Regions from separate parts of the Geobacillus sp. G4 genome, predicted to be linked through region 1. Evidence: predicted binding sites of a transcription regulator. Region 1 holds the regulator's gene; the other holds the start of a gene.
The links. The regulator Rex, encoded in region 1, represses fermentation and respiration genes when NADH is low (regulators of the CRP and FNR family bind a similar motif). The targets are predictions, from matches to a motif close to TTGTGAAATATTTCACAA.

Region 2: a site for Rex is predicted at 5,993-6,010, ahead of ABS784_RS12190 (hemerythrin domain-containing protein). Genes of this name have one in related genera too.

What each region holds. Positions count from the first base shown of each region.
Region 1 covers NZ_JBEPJY010000025.1:12,234-19,822, forward strand. The annotation lists gene groES (co-chaperone GroES) at 1-208, opposite strand, end outside; gene ABS784_RS15825 (CPBP family intramembrane glutamic endopeptidase) at 565-1,299, shown strand; gene ABS784_RS15830 (YdiK family protein) at 1,296-1,475, shown strand; gene tatC (twin-arginine translocase subunit TatC) at 1,659-2,402, opposite strand; gene tatA (twin-arginine translocase TatA/TatE family subunit) at 2,423-2,575, opposite strand; gene ABS784_RS15845 (redox-sensing transcriptional repressor Rex) at 2,592-3,233, opposite strand; gene moaC (cyclic pyranopterin monophosphate synthase MoaC) at 3,249-3,737, opposite strand; gene ABS784_RS15855 (ABC-F family ATP-binding cassette domain-containing protein) at 3,835-5,760, shown strand; gene tsaD (tRNA (adenosine(37)-N6)-threonylcarbamoyltransferase complex transferase subunit TsaD) at 6,082-7,095, opposite strand; gene rimI (ribosomal protein S18-alanine N-acetyltransferase) at 7,092-7,544, opposite strand; gene tsaB (tRNA (adenosine(37)-N6)-threonylcarbamoyltransferase complex dimerization subunit type 1 TsaB) at 7,504-7,589, opposite strand, start outside.
Region 2 covers NZ_JBEPJY010000009.1:69,258-76,846, forward strand. The annotation lists gene ABS784_RS12170 (nitrate reductase subunit alpha) at 1-2,411, shown strand, start outside; gene narH (nitrate reductase subunit beta) at 2,401-3,870, shown strand; gene narJ (nitrate reductase molybdenum cofactor assembly chaperone) at 3,925-4,500, shown strand; gene narI (respiratory nitrate reductase subunit gamma) at 4,476-5,180, shown strand; gene ABS784_RS12190 (hemerythrin domain-containing protein) at 5,400-5,927, opposite strand; partial or broken gene ABS784_RS17365 (pyruvate synthase alpha chain) at 6,043-6,144, opposite strand; gene ABS784_RS12195 (uroporphyrinogen-III synthase) at 6,316-7,110, opposite strand; gene ABS784_RS12200 (hypothetical protein) at 7,320-7,565, opposite strand.

The DNA of each region.
Region 1 (7,589 bases):
CATATTTCGAGAAGATAATGCGGTCGCCAACTTCGACTTCCGGCGCGATGCGTTGGCCGTTATCGAGCACGCGGCCTGCACCGACAGCAACAACGCGGCCTTCTTGCGGTTTTTCTTTCGCCGTATCCGGCAGAACGATACCGCTAGCCGTTTTTTCTTCTGTTTCCACGACTTCAATGACAATACGATCGCCTAATGGCTTCAACACGGGGAACAACCTCCTTAACGATAGTTTTCACCGTTCTTATTAGCACTCATCACTATTGAGTGCTAACACACTTATAATATTAATGAACTTCTTTCAGTTTTGCAAGTAGGAAATGCAAAAAAATAACTGTTTTTCTCTCCTAAAGAAGAAAGAGCAAAAGGAGCCGGTTGTTTTGCCTCTACTCCCCATCCGCGCGGAGCCCGTTTTCATTATTTCACATTCCTCGGACTGATAAACGGCTCCGGTTAATTTTTTTTACGGCGGTCAGGTGGGATGCGAGGATGCAGTTTTCTTACTATTTTCGCCATACATGTGCTACAATACGGATATAATTTGAAATAAAAGGGGTAGAGGGTTTGAAACGCAACCACTGGTACGTCATCATCACGTATATCGTCATGCAGCTGTCCGCCTTTGTCGGCGTGCCGCTTCTTCGCGCCCTCGGCGTCGGCCAAGGAACGGAAAGCCGCCTCGAAGCCGCCAAACTGGCTTCCGGGTATTGGGCGGTCATCAGCTTTCTGCTTGCGTTCGTCGTGATTTTATGGCTGCTCCGCGGTGACCGCAACGAACGAATGATGCGGCGGCTGCCGCTTGCTTCCTCGTGGATGTGGGCGGTCTTGGGCGTCTTTTTGGCGCTCGCGGCCCAAAGCATCGCCGCCAACATCGAATGGCGGCTGCTCGGCATCAAACCAGGGTCGGAAAATACAAGGCAAATCATCGATATCATCCGCCTGACGCCGCTGTTGGTCGTCGTCACCTCCGTCATCGGCCCGATTTTGGAAGAGCTCATCTTCCGCAAAATCATTTTCGGCTCGCTTTATGAAAAATACAACTTTTGGCTTGCTGCGCTTGTCAGTTCGCTTTTGTTTGCCATTGTCCATATGGAGCCGGAACATTTGCTTCTGTACACATCCATGGGGATGGTATTCGCGTTTTTATACGCAAAAACCGGACGCATTTTCGTACCGATTTTCGCCCATGTCGCCATGAATACGTTCGTCGTCGTCATGCAGACGCTATTGGCCGACGAGATTGAGAAAATGATGCGCCAGTCCGAGCTGCCGCTCGCCGTTTGGAGGGTTTGGCTATGATGCGAAACCCTCGGCTGTTTTCGCTTCTGTATTTCGTCTTAGGCTCAATGTTTACGTATTTGGCCATCGAAAGTGCTCATGAAACGGTTTGGAACGTCTCCACCATCGCTTTAGCGGCGCTCGCTGCCTTTGATTTCGGCACCGCCCTTCGCCTTCTTTTCGCCTCAAAACGCTGACCCCCTTCCCGTGATTCGCGCGGGAAGGGACCAGAACATCAATCCCATGACGGCGATCATATCGTGAAAATGGAAACAAAAAAACAAGAGGCCGGCCTCAAAACCCTGTTTTGCGGCTTTTGAGACAGCCCCTTCGTTTGGCCCGGCCTTGCTCGCTTTCCTCTCAATGTTTTTCGTCCCGCCTCACTCATTGCCTTCCTGCTCGACTGCTCGCTGCGCTTTCCGATAGCCGATGCGCGCCACCCAAATGCTTCCTTCATACAAAATGGTGAGCGGAATCATGACGATCACTTGCGACAACACATCCGGCGGCGTAATGACCGCCGCTAAAATAAGCAGCGCTAAATACGCATACTTGCGGATGCGAACAAGAAGCTGCGGCGTAATAAGCCCTAAGCGGGTAAAAAACAGCACAACAATCGGAAGCTGAAATACGATGCCAAACGGCAGCACGAGCTGAAGCAAAAACTGAAAATATTCATTAATGCCGATCATTTGTTGAACCCCTAGTTGGTCAGCCAGCTGGCTCATAAATCGAACGACAAACGGAAACAAGACGAAATAAGCGAAGCTGACGCCTGCTAAAAAAAGAACGATCGACGCCGGGATATAGCTTAACGTCACTTTCCGCTCTTTTTCATACAGACCGGGGCTGACAAACGCCCAAATTTGATACAACAGCACCGGAGCCGACAGCACAGCTGCGATGACAAAGGCAAACTGAAAATACACTTTAATCGGATCGGTGAGGCGGAAGGCGTTCATGGTCAAATGCTTCGCCTCGGCCGTTCGCTGCAAATACAAAATGACATCATCGACAAAAAAGAAACTAACGACAAGCGCCGCAGCAAAAAAGATGAGCACGATGATGAGCCGTTTTCGCAGTTCACCCAGATGCTCATACACCGACATTTCTTTGTCATTCATTGTTTCTCCATCCTGCCTTGTCATCGGTCGGTTTTCGTTTCTTCGTCATCAGCGAGCCCTTTTGTGGCGTCTTTAAACTCGCGAAGCGACTGGCCGAACGACCGCCCTAATTCCGGCAGCTTTTTCGTGCCAAACAGCAACAAAATTGCAGCAACGAGCAACAAATATTTCATGTGTTGTTCTCTCCTTTTACGATGGCGATGGATAGTTTTTCAAAAAATAGACGAGCGACTGCAGCTCAATGGCTAAATCGATATGATGGACGCGAATATGGTTCGGCACGTTCAACCGCGCCGGAGTAAAGTTTAAAATGCCTTTAATTCCTTGGACGACAAGGCGGTCGGTCAGCGCTTGAGCCGCGGCGGCCGGCACGGTTAAAATGGCGACCGGGATGTTTTCGTGAAGCCGCTCCTCCAACTCATCGAGATGATAGACCGGCACCCCGCCGACTGTCGTTCCTACTTTCCGCTCATCGACATCAAACGCCATCACGATTTTCGTATTGTTGTTTTTCGAAAAATTATAGTTTAAAAAGGCGGTGCCTAAATTGCCGACGCCAAACAAGGCGACTTCGGTCACCTCATCCTCTTCAAGCGTCCGGCGGAAAAACGACAACAAATAATTGACATTATACCCGTATCCCTTTTTACCAAGCGCGCCAAAATAGGAGAAATCGCGGCGGATCGTCGCCGGATCGACTTTCACCGCCTCGCTCAACTCGGCAGAGGAGACGCGTTGCTTGCCGGAAGCGTGCAAGTTTTTCAAAAACCGATAGTAAAGCGGCAGCCGTTTGGCGGTTGCCTGCGGAATTTTCGGTTGTTCGTTGCTCATGATCTCATCCCCTAGCTAATCGGTTTTCCGTCGGTAATGGCCAGACTTCCCGCCCGTTTTTTCGACCAAATACGTCGGACCGATGACCATTCCTTTATCAAGCGCCTTGCACATATCGTACACCGTCAACGCACAGACCGAAGCGGCCGTCAGCGCTTCCATTTCCACTCCTGTGCTCCCTTTCGTTTTCACCGTTGCCGTGATGACGAGCTTATGCGCTTCTCCATCGTTTTCCCAAGCAAAAGCAATGTCCACACCCTTTAACATAAGCGGGTGACACATTGGAATAAGGTCAGCTGTCTTCTTCGCCGCCATCACCCCCGCCACTTGAGCGACGGCGAGCACATCCCCTTTCTCGATCGCATTGCTCGTCATTTTTTCGTAAATTTCCCGGCTGACAGTCACGCTCGTTTGCGCCACAGCCACTCGCACAGTATCTTCTTTGTGCGTAATATCAACCATTTTCGCGCGCCCTTGTTCATTGAAATGAGTGAACGATGACAATACAATCTCCTCCATTTATACACTATACACGATTTTTCATCATTCGTCTTTGACCGTTTTCGCGACTTACGTTAAACTATTCGCGAGGTGAAATGACATGATCATTTTGCAAGTGCACGGGCTCACGAAATATTTCGGCGCTGACCTTATTTTATCGAATATAAAACTAGAAATACAGTCCCGCGACCGAATTGCCCTTGTCGGCCGCAACGGAGCGGGAAAATCGACATTGTTGAAAATCATCGCCGGTGAACTCTCTTTCGACAGCGGCAAAATCATCAAACCAAACCATATCAAAATCGGCTATTTGGCGCAAAACAGCGGGCTCGACTCGCCGCGTTCCATTTGGGACGAAATGCTTGAGGTATTCACCCCGCTTCTAGGACTCGAAAAACAGCTCGCCGAACTCAGCATGCAACTCGGCGACCCAGACGTACTCGCCGATCCAGCTCGCTATGAAAAAACGCTGAAAACGTATGACGAGCTGCAAGAACAATACAAAGAACAAGGCGGCTACCAATACGAAGCCGATATCCGCTCCGTTTTGCACGGGCTGCAGTTTTCCTCATATGATTATAAAACAACGCCGATCTCGTCGTTAAGCGGCGGACAGCGGACGCGTCTTGCCCTTGGGAAATTGCTGTTGTCCAAGCCGGATTTATTGATTTTGGACGAGCCGACGAACCATTTGGATCTTGAGACGCTCTCTTGGCTGGAGCAGTACTTGCAAGCCTATCCCGGTGCCGTCCTGGTTGTTTCCCACGACCGCTACTTTTTAGACAAAATCGTCACTGACGTATACGAACTGTCGAATGCCACGCTCAAACACTATGCCGGCAACTACAGCCGCTATTTGGAGTTGCGGGCCGAGCAATACGAACAAGAGTTAAGACGGTACGAGAAACAGCAAGAAGAAATCGCCCGACTCCAAGACTTCATCCAGCGCAACATCGCCCGTGCCTCGACGGCCAAACGGGCGCAAAGCCGGCGAAAGCAACTGGAAAAAATAGAACGGCTCGAACGGCCTGTCGGCGATGAAAAATCAGCCTCCTTTTCGTTCTCGATCGATCGACCGAGCGGCTATGAAGTGCTCACCGCTGAAGACATAGCCGTTGGCTATGGCGACGGTGCACCCATCATCCGCCAAATCAGCTTCCGCATCACGCGCGGCGAAAGCGTCGCCCTAGTCGGGCCGAACGGCATCGGCAAGTCGACATTGCTGAAGGCGATCGCCCGAAAACTCCCTATCCAAACAGGAGAGCTCCGCTACGGCGCAAACGTCCAAATCGGCTATTACGATCAAGACCAAGCTGATTTGTCATCGAACAAACGGGTGCTTGACGAGCTGTGGGACGCCTACCCCGAAAAGACAGAAAAAGAAATTCGCACCGTGCTCGGCAACTTCCTGTTTTCCGGCGATGACGTTTTAAAACCGGTCTCCGCTTTAAGCGGCGGGGAGAAAGCACGCCTTTCGCTCGCCAAGCTGATGTTGCAAAAAGCAAATGTCCTTCTTTTGGACGAACCGACAAACCATCTAGACCTCGACAGCAAAGAAGTGCTCGAGCAAGCGCTCATCGACTACCCGGGAACGATTTTGTTCGTTTCCCACGACCGCTATTTCATCAACCGAATCGCAACAAAGGTGTTTGAACTTTCCAGCGGAGGCCTAACGGAATACTTAGGCGACTATGATTACTACATCGCCAAAAAAGAAGAAATACGCGAACTGGCACTCCTGAACGTCCGCCCGACAGAAACGGCAAGTGATTCTGCCAAAACGACATACGAGCAAGAAAAAGAGGAAAAAAAACGACGGCGCCAGCGCCAACGCCGCTTGGATGAAATCGAAGCCGAGATTGCAACGCTTGAAGCACAAATCGCTGAGATCGAGCAGCAACTTTGTGATCCATCCGTTTACGGCGACTATGAGACGATGCAACGATTGACGCAAGAAAACGACGAGCGAAAGCAGCGAGTCGAAATGTTATTGGCCGAATGGGAACAGCTTTATACTTCACTATAACCGACAACCCGCCTCTAGTTTCGGCGGGTTGTTCTTTAGTTAGTCACATTATCCACAAAAGAATCCACAATTTCCACCATGGAATATAAGTTATTCACCAACTTTTCCACATTATCCACAAAAAACATCTTCCTTGTTACACAAAAATCGCTGTGTATTGTCTTTCTTATGTTGATAGTGTTTTACCGCTTTTTCCACATTGCCCACAGATTTGTGGATAAAAATATACACAAACTTTTTCACATGAAAATAAAAAGGACGATCCGTTTGCCTGCCGCAAACGGATCGCCCTTCGGTGTCTTTCGCGTTTCAGCCAACTGCCTAGACAAGCGGCAAGCTTGGATTGGCGTTGAGCGCCAAATCAGCCCGCTTTCCTTGTTGATATAACACTGTTCCCGCAGCGGCAATCATCGCCGCATTATCAGTGCATAACGATAATGGCGGGATGACAAGCTCTACATTGGGGAGCTCTTTCATTTTATCCTGCAGTGCGTCCCGTAACCCACGGTTGGCCGCCACCCCGCCGGCGAGCAGCACTTGCCGCACGCGGTATTCCTTTGCCGCCTGCACGGTTTTCGCCACTAGCACATCGACGACGCTGGCCTGAAAGCTCGCAGCCATCTGCCTCGGATCGATCTCCTCGCCGCGCTGCTTCGCGTTGTGGAGCGCATTGAGCACAGCTGACTTCAAGCCGCTGAAGCTAAAATCATACGAACCTTCCTCAAGCCATGCTCGCGGCAAATCAATCACTGGCTCACCCTCATGGGCCAGCCGATCGATGTGCGGTCCTCCTGGGTATGGAAGGCCTAAAGCCCGAGCCACCTTGTCATACGCCTCACCGGCAGCGTCATCGCGCGTTTCACCGATCACCGCAAAACTCCCATGCTCCTTCATGTACACTAGTTCCGTATGACCGCCGGAAACGACGAGCGCCAACAGCGGGAACTTCATTTCAGCCACTAATTGATTGGCGTAAATATGACCAGCGATATGATGCACCCCAATAAGCGGCAGTCCATAGGCAAACGCCAACGCTTTCGCCGCATTCACCCCTACAAGAAGCGCCCCGACAAGCCCCGGCCCAGCCGTCACCGCCACTGCATCAAGGCCCGCAAACGATACGCCGGCCTGCTGCATCGCTTCCTCAATGACGAGCGTAATTTGCTCTACATGATGGCGAGAAGCAATCTCCGGCACGACGCCGCCAAACCGCCGATGGCTTTCCATTTGCGACGCCACTACATTCGATAAAATCTCTCTTCCGTTTTTCACGACTGCCGCCGCCGTTTCATCACAACTCGTTTCAATGCCTAATACATATACGTCTTCATTCATCTCAGCTTCACCCACATGACTAACGCGTCTTCAAAGTTATCCGGATAATACCGTTTGCGAATGCCTCCGTTGCGGAACCCAAGCTTTCGGTACAGCGACTGGGCGACGTGATTGGACACGCGCACCTCAAGCGTCATCGTCGCCGCCCCGTGCTGCCTAGCCATGTCCATCAAGCGTCGCATGAGCGCTTCACCAAGCTTTTGCCCGCGAAACTGCGGCAACACGGCTACATTCGTCACATGCGCCTCATCGATGACAAGCCACATCCCGCCATACCCGATGATCCGCCCGTTGTGCACCATGACAATATATTTGGCATAGCGGTTGTACATGAGCTCGTTGTAAAACGATTCACGGCTCCAAGGCGAAGTAAACGATGCCCGCTCGACTTGCACGACTTCATCAATGTCATGAATGGTCATTGGCCGAAATTGAACATTGATCCCCATCGTTCTGTTCCCCTTTTTGTTTCGCAAGCCATTTCGCCTCCGCCT
Region 2 (7,589 bases), on a different contig from region 1:
AAGATGAAGTCATCTCGATCCAGCTTCCATATTTCACCGCTGAGGGCGGAAAAACGATCGAACGCGCGGTTCCAGTGAAAAAAGTGCAAACCGTAACAGGAGACGTTTACGTCACGACCGTCTATGATTTGATTTTGGCCAACTACGGCATTGACCGCGGCATCGGCGGCACAGTCGCCCGCTCGTACGATGACGAGGTGCCATTCACGCCAGCATGGCAAGAAGCGATCACCGGCGTCGACCGCGAACTCGTCGTGAAAATCGCCCGTGAGTTTGCCGACAACGCGATCGACACAAACGGCCGGTCGATGATCATCGTCGGCGCCGGGATCAACCATTGGTTCAACTCCGATACGATTTACCGCGCCGTCTTGAACCTTGTCTTGTTCGTCGGCGCCCAAGGGGTGAATGGCGGCGGTTGGGCCCATTACGTCGGGCAGGAAAAGCTGCGGCCGGTGGAAGGATGGCAGACAATCGCCACCGCCCGCGACTGGGTCGGACCAGCGAAATTGCAAAACGGCACGTCATTCTTTTACTTTGCGACCGACCAATGGCGCTATGAAGAGCGGCCGGTCGATGAGCTCATCTCACCGCTGGCCAAAAAAGCGCGCTATTCACACCCTGGCGATTACAACGTCTTGGCCGCGCGGCTTGGCTGGCTGCCGTCGTACCCGACGTTTAACAAAAACGGCATCGAGCTGTATAACGAAGCAGTAAGCCATGGAGCCCGCACGCCGGAAGAGATCGGCGCCTACGTCGCGAAACAGCTGAAAAAGAAAGAATTGCAGTTTGCGATCGAAGATCCGGACAACGAGGCGAATTTTCCGCGCAACTTGATCGTCTGGCGCGCCAACTTAATCTCAAGCTCCGGCAAAGGGCACGAATACTTCTTAAAACATTTGCTTGGCACGACGAACGGCTTGTTAAACGATGACCGCGACAGCCTGCGCCCGGAAGAAATCCGCTGGCGCGATGAAGCGCCGGAAGGCAAGCTCGATCTGCTTGTCAACTTGGACTTCCGCATGGCCGGCACAGCGCTCTACTCCGATGTCGTCCTGCCGGCAGCGACATGGTATGAAAAACATGACTTAAGCAGCACGGATATGCATCCGTTCGTCCATCCGTTCAATCCAGCCGTGCCTCCGCTCTGGGAAGCGCGCTCGGACTGGGATATTTTCAAATCACTTGCGAAAGCCGTATCTGATGTCGCCAAACAAGCCGGCTTAAAGCCGATGAAAGAAGTCGTCGCCACTCCGCTGTTGCACGATACGGCGCAAGAGCTGGCGCAGCCGTTCGGTGAAGTGAAAGACTGGAGCAAAGGCGAAACCGAACCGATTCCGGGCAAAACGATGCCGAACATTCACGTCATTGAACGCGACTATACCCTTCTTTACGACCAAATGACCGCCTTAGGTCCAAATGTCGCCCGCCAGCCGATCGGCACAAAAGGGATTGCCTGGTCAGCGAAAGACGAGTATGAACAGTTGAAACGCCGGCTCGGCACTGTCCGGCGCGCTTCCATCGCCGACGGCTGCCCGGATATCAGCGAAGCGAAAAAAGCGGCTGAAGCGATTTTGACGCTGTCATCAACTACAAACGGCAAAATGGCGGTGAAAGCGTGGGAGGCGCTTGAGAAAAAGACGGATTTGAAATTGGCCGATTTAGCGAAAGAACGCGAGGAAGAATGCTTTACGTTTGAACAAATCACCGCCCAGCCGAAAACGGTCATCACCTCGCCGGCGTTCAGCGGCTCGGAAAAAGGCGGGCGGCGCTACTCGCCGTTTACGACGAACGTCGAACGGCTCATCCCGTGGCGGACGTTGACCGGCCGGCAGTCGTTTTACATCGATCATGAACTGATGCACGAGTTTGGCGAAACGATGGCGACGTTCAAGCCGGTGTTGCCGCACCGTCCGTTTTCAAACAAACGCCCGAAAGAAAACGGAAAGGAAGTCATCTTGAACTATTTGACGCCGCATAACAAATGGTCGATCCACAGCATGTATTTCGACTCCTTGCCGATGTTGACGCTTTTCCGCGGCGGGCCGACCGTGTGGATGAACAAAGATGATGCGGCCGAAGCCGGCATCAACGACAACGACTGGATCGAATGTTTCAACGAAAACGGCGTCGTCGTCGCCCGCGCCGTCGTCTCCCACCGGCTGCCGCGCGGCATGGCGTTTATGCACCACGCGCAAGACCGCCATATTAACGTGCCGGGCACGAAGCTGACAAACAACCGCGGCGGCACGCACAACAGCCCGACGCGCATCCACGTAAAGCCGACGCATATGATCGGCGGATATGCACAGTTAAGCTACGGATTCAACTATTACGGACCGACGGGCAACCAACGCGACCTGTACGTCGTCATCCGCAAACTCGAGGAGGTTGATTGGCTTGAAGATTAAAGCGCAAGTCGGCATGGTGATGAATTTGGACAAATGCATCGGCTGCCATACGTGCAGCGTCACGTGCAAAAACACATGGACGAACCGCCCCGGCGCTGAATACATGTACTTTAACAACGTTGAAACGAAACCCGGAATCGGCTATCCGAAACAATGGGAAAACCAAGAGAAGTATAGAGGCGGCTGGGAGTTGAAAAACGGCGAACTGCGGCTCAAATCCGGCTCGAAAGCGATGCGGCTCGTCAACTTGTTCTACAATCCGTACCAGCCTACGATCGACGATTACTACGAACCGTGGAATTACGACTATGAAACGTTGACGAACAGCCCGCTAAAACAATACCAGCCAGTGGCGCGGCCGAAATCAAGCATCACCGGCGAATGGATGGAGCTGTCATGGGGGCCGAACTGGGAAGACGATCTGGCCGGCGCCCATGTCACGGGCTTAGTCGACCCGAACGTCATCAAAATGGAGCAATCGATCCAAGCGGAATTTGAGAACGTCTTTATGATGTACTTGCCGCGCATTTGCGAGCATTGCCTCAATCCGTCATGCGTATCGAGCTGCCCGTCAGGCGCCATGTACAAACGCGACGAGGACGGCATCGTCCTCGTCGACCAAAACGCCTGCCGCGCTTGGCGGTATTGCGTCACAAGCTGCCCGTACAAAAAAGTGTATTTCAACTGGCAAACGAACAAAGCGGAAAAATGCACGCTCTGCTTCCCGCGCATCGAAGCCGGCATGCCGACGATTTGTTCGGAAACGTGCGTCGGCCGCATTCGCTACATCGGCGTCATGCTGTATGATGCGGATCAAGTGAAAGAAGCGGCGAGCGTCGCCGATGAGAAACAGCTGTACCACGCCCAGCTTGATATTTTCCTTGATCCAAACGATCCAGCCGTCGCCGCCGCCGCGAAAGAAGCCGGCATCCCGGACGAATGGATCGCCGCGGCGCAGCGCTCGCCGATTTACAAAATGATCGTCGACTGGAAAATCGCTTTGCCGCTGCATCCGGAATACCGGACGCTGCCAATGGTATGGTACATTCCGCCGCTGAGCCCGATCATGAATACGATCGAAGGAAAAGGAAGCCAAGCGAGCGCCGATGACATCTTCCCGGCCATTGATGAAATGCGCATTCCGATCGAATATTTGGCGAATTTGCTGACGGCGGGCGATACGGCGCACATCCGCACGACATTGAAAAAAATGGCGGCCATGCGCTCATACATGCGGGCGAAACAAACGAACAAACAGCCGGACATCCGCCTCATTGAATCGCTCGGCTTAAGCCGTGAAGACATTGAAGAGATGTACCGTTTGCTCGCGATTGCCAAATACGAAGACCGCTTCGTCATTCCAGCATCGCACCGCGAAGAAGTCGCTGACTTGTACGCGGAACAAGGCAGCTGCGGGCTGGCGTTCGCCGGCGGCCCGGGCGCTTGCGGCACGCTGTAAAAGGAGAAAGAAGGCGAGCCCCGCCCCCTTCAATAATGAAATGGAGGATTTACGATGAACAGCGAACAACAACAAACGGTCTTTCTATGTGTATCGTATTTGTTGTCTTACCCGGACGAACAGTGGGCCGAATCGCTTCCTGACTGCCTAGACGCCATCCGCTCGCTTGACGATGAAACCGTCCGCGCGCCGCTTTTGGCAGTGGCCGAACAGCTCGCGGTCACCCCGGCTCGAGAGCGGATGGAGCAATATGTCGAAACATTTGATTTCGGCAAAAAAACGAATTTGTACTTGACGTATATGACAAACGGCGAGCAGCGGGAGCGCGGAATCGAACTCGTCGCCTTAAAAGCGCGCTACGAGGCGGCCGGATTCGCCGTCTCCGATCACGAGCTGCCCGACTACTTGCCGCTCATGCTTGAATGGATGGCCTATGCAGATCAAGAGCATACGACCGCCTTGCTCGCCGATTATGCCGGCCATATCCGCGAAATCGGCGACCGGCTGGCAGCGGCAGGCAGCCCGTATGCACAGCTGTTTGACGCGCTCAATCACACATTCACTCAACTCGGCGTGACGCCGCTCCCGAAAGGAGGTGCAACGGCATGGCCAGCCAATTTCTCTGGGTGATTGTTCCGTATTTGGCGCTTGTCCTATTTGTCGCCGGCCATATTTGGCGCTACCAGCGCGACCAGTTTGGCTGGACATCCAAATCAAGCGAACTGCTTGAAAAACGGCAGTTGCGCCTTGGAAGCCTTCTCTTTCACTGGGGCATTTTGTTCGTGTTTGTCGGCCACGTGATGGGCATTCTCATTCCCGAGCCGTTTTACGAGGCGCTTGGCGTGACAGAAGAGATGTACCACGCCCTCGCCTTGGCAGGCGGCATTCCGGCCGGCTTGGCGGCCTTCGTTGGTTTCGTGATCCTTTTTCGCCGCCGCTTGACGGTCAAGCGCGTACGGGTGACAAGCAGCACCGGCGACTGGGTCGCGCTCGGATTTTTGCTTGTCGTGATCGCCAGCGGGTTGTCGTCGACGTTTCTGAACATCGATTCGCACGGGTTTGATTACCGGACGACAATCGGCCCGTGGTTTCGCGGCCTTCTTACGTTCCGTCCGAACCCAGCTTATATGGAAGCGGTGCCGCTTTGGTTTCAGATTCATATTCTCGCTGCATTCGGTTTGTTCGCCGTCTGGCCGTTCACCCGTCTCGTTCACGTATTCAGCTTCCCGCTCCGCTACTTGCAGCGCAGCTACGTCGTCTATCGAAAGCGAATGCCAAAACAAGCAGAGCCGGTCAACCGCGCCAAGTAAGCGAGCGGCGGGCGTCACATCAGGAACCCTAAACTGAACAGGCGGAGGGGGCAAACCGATTGCCTAACAGCCGGCCTGTCAACTTTAACGGCGGCGGGAACGAAACAACGTGCGCTTCCGCATACCCTAACGATCATGCATAACAACCTGCCAACAAATGAACCAATAATAAAAAACAGGATGCCCGTCGTTTGGGGCATCCTGTTTTCCATTTGTTACTTAGTTAATGCGCGCAAACAGCTCCTCTTTCTCCGCATCGGACAACAACCGCTCGGCCATCGGGAAGAGCACGTTCTCCTCTTTCATGAAGTGCTCATCCAAAATATGATACGCCTCAATCACCGCGCCGGCAAGCGTCAACGCCTGTCTGCTGTCGATGTTCTCCGGCAGCTGGGCGGTCTTTTCTAAAAACATGGAAAGGCACGTTTTCGCCTGTTCGTGTTCGTATTCCATAACGGCGATAGGGCCGGTCGTCCGCCCGATGTACCGAGCCATCATTGGGAACAATACGCCTTCTTCCCGCTCCGAATGCGGATCTAGGGCGGCGACGAACGATTCAACTTTTTCTCTCAAATCAGCGAGCGGCTCACGCCAGTTGCGGTCATTTTCCCCGCGGCCGATCGCCTCCGCTGCGGCAAGCAGCTGCTCCATTTGGGCGCGCAGCGGGCCGTGTTCTTGTTTTAATTGCGCCAGACCGGCGCATAATTTCACCCCTTCAGGGCCGCCCATATGGCAAAATGAATGCATCATCAATTCCTCCTTTTTATGATCCGTCCGTTGTTTCCATTATACTGTGTGCAGCATCTCCATCGTTGTGAGTCATATCACACCGCCGACAGGCAAGCGCAAAAAAAAAAAACAGCACGCTCGCCCCCATGAGCGACGCGCCGTAGCAAATCCCCGCCGAACCGTGCTCTCCATCTGCTGGAATGAGCTTCGTTTCATGCTCGCCCCGCCCTTTCATATGAAAAATACATCCCCAGTTTTATTATAAGCGGAAAATGTTCGAAAAACTGTGACAAAAAATAAACAGTTTAGTATTTTTGATGAAACACATAATATAAAACATTTAACAAAAAGATGATCTCTTATATAGCAGGTTGGACAATTGATATAAAACAACCCTCAACAGGGCTTATTGTTGAAAATAACGGGCAAGCGTCACAATCATCGCTCCCATCCGCTCATGTTCCGGGGCGATGACGCGATCGACTCCCTCTTCTTCCAATGCTTCTTTTGTCACTTTGCCAACGGCGCAGGCCACGACATCGGTGCGAAACGCGTCAAGCAGCGATGCGATCTCTTTTTTCTCGCGGGCGAACGAAAAGAAAAAGCGGACTTGCATCGCCGATGTAAAACAGACGGCATCGACTTCGCGCCCGACGATTTCTTTATACAATGTCGCCAGTGTCTCCTCATCCGGAGCGATATGCCGGTATGGCAACAATTCCGTATACAAAGCGCCTTGTTCAAGAAAAAACTGCTTCAAGGCTGGCGCGGTATCGCCGTACAGCTGTACAACAACGTTTTTTTCCGCAAAGTCGTGCCCATAAAGAGCAGCAATCAACCCTTTCGTCGTCCCGTCCTCGCTTGCGGCCACCGGGGTGACGCCGATTTGTTTCAACGCCGTCACCGTTTTATAGCCGCGGGCAGCCACGTTCGCTTCCTTGATCGTTCGATGCCATTGAGCAGCCATTCCCTCCCGGTCGGCCGCTTCCAACAGCGCCTCAAAGCCGATTCCCGTCGTAAATACGATCCAGTCCGGCCGCATGGCGATGACGGTTCGCATTTCCTCTCCCAGTTCGCTTCCCTTTGAAAAGACGGTCCCTTGCGCCGGACGAATGATGGCCGTTCCTCCTTGCTTTTCAATAAGCGTTGTCATTTCGTCCAGTTTGCGTGACGCGCACAAGGCAATCCGTTTGCCATGCATGTCCCTTCCCCCTTATGGTCAGTCGTTCGTCCTTTCCATTCTAAAAGATGGTCTTTGCCTATGCAACAAAAACCATTCCGCTCCCTGGCACATCGCAACGCGAATGCCGCCTTCATTGGGTATAGAGCCCAGCGCAACAGAACAGACCGCAGGCAGAAACAGCCGACCACCATCAAAAAAACACGCGCCCAAAGACGCGTGCCCTCCGTTCAACGAGTATGTACCATGGCCTCTTCTCCCCGACGGTCAAAGGAACCGATGATGCGCGTCGGCTCGACGGAAATGATCCGGTCCAACGGAATGTTCATTAGACGCATTTGCCGGTTGTAAACAAACAGTTTGCGCGTGTCCTGATACAGCTTGACCGGCAGCACGACCGCTTCCCCTTGATAGGTTTTTACACGCACCGGCTGCTTCTCGGCAATCCACGCCGACAGCTGTTCATACCATTCCATTCTGATTGTTCCCCCTTCTCATCC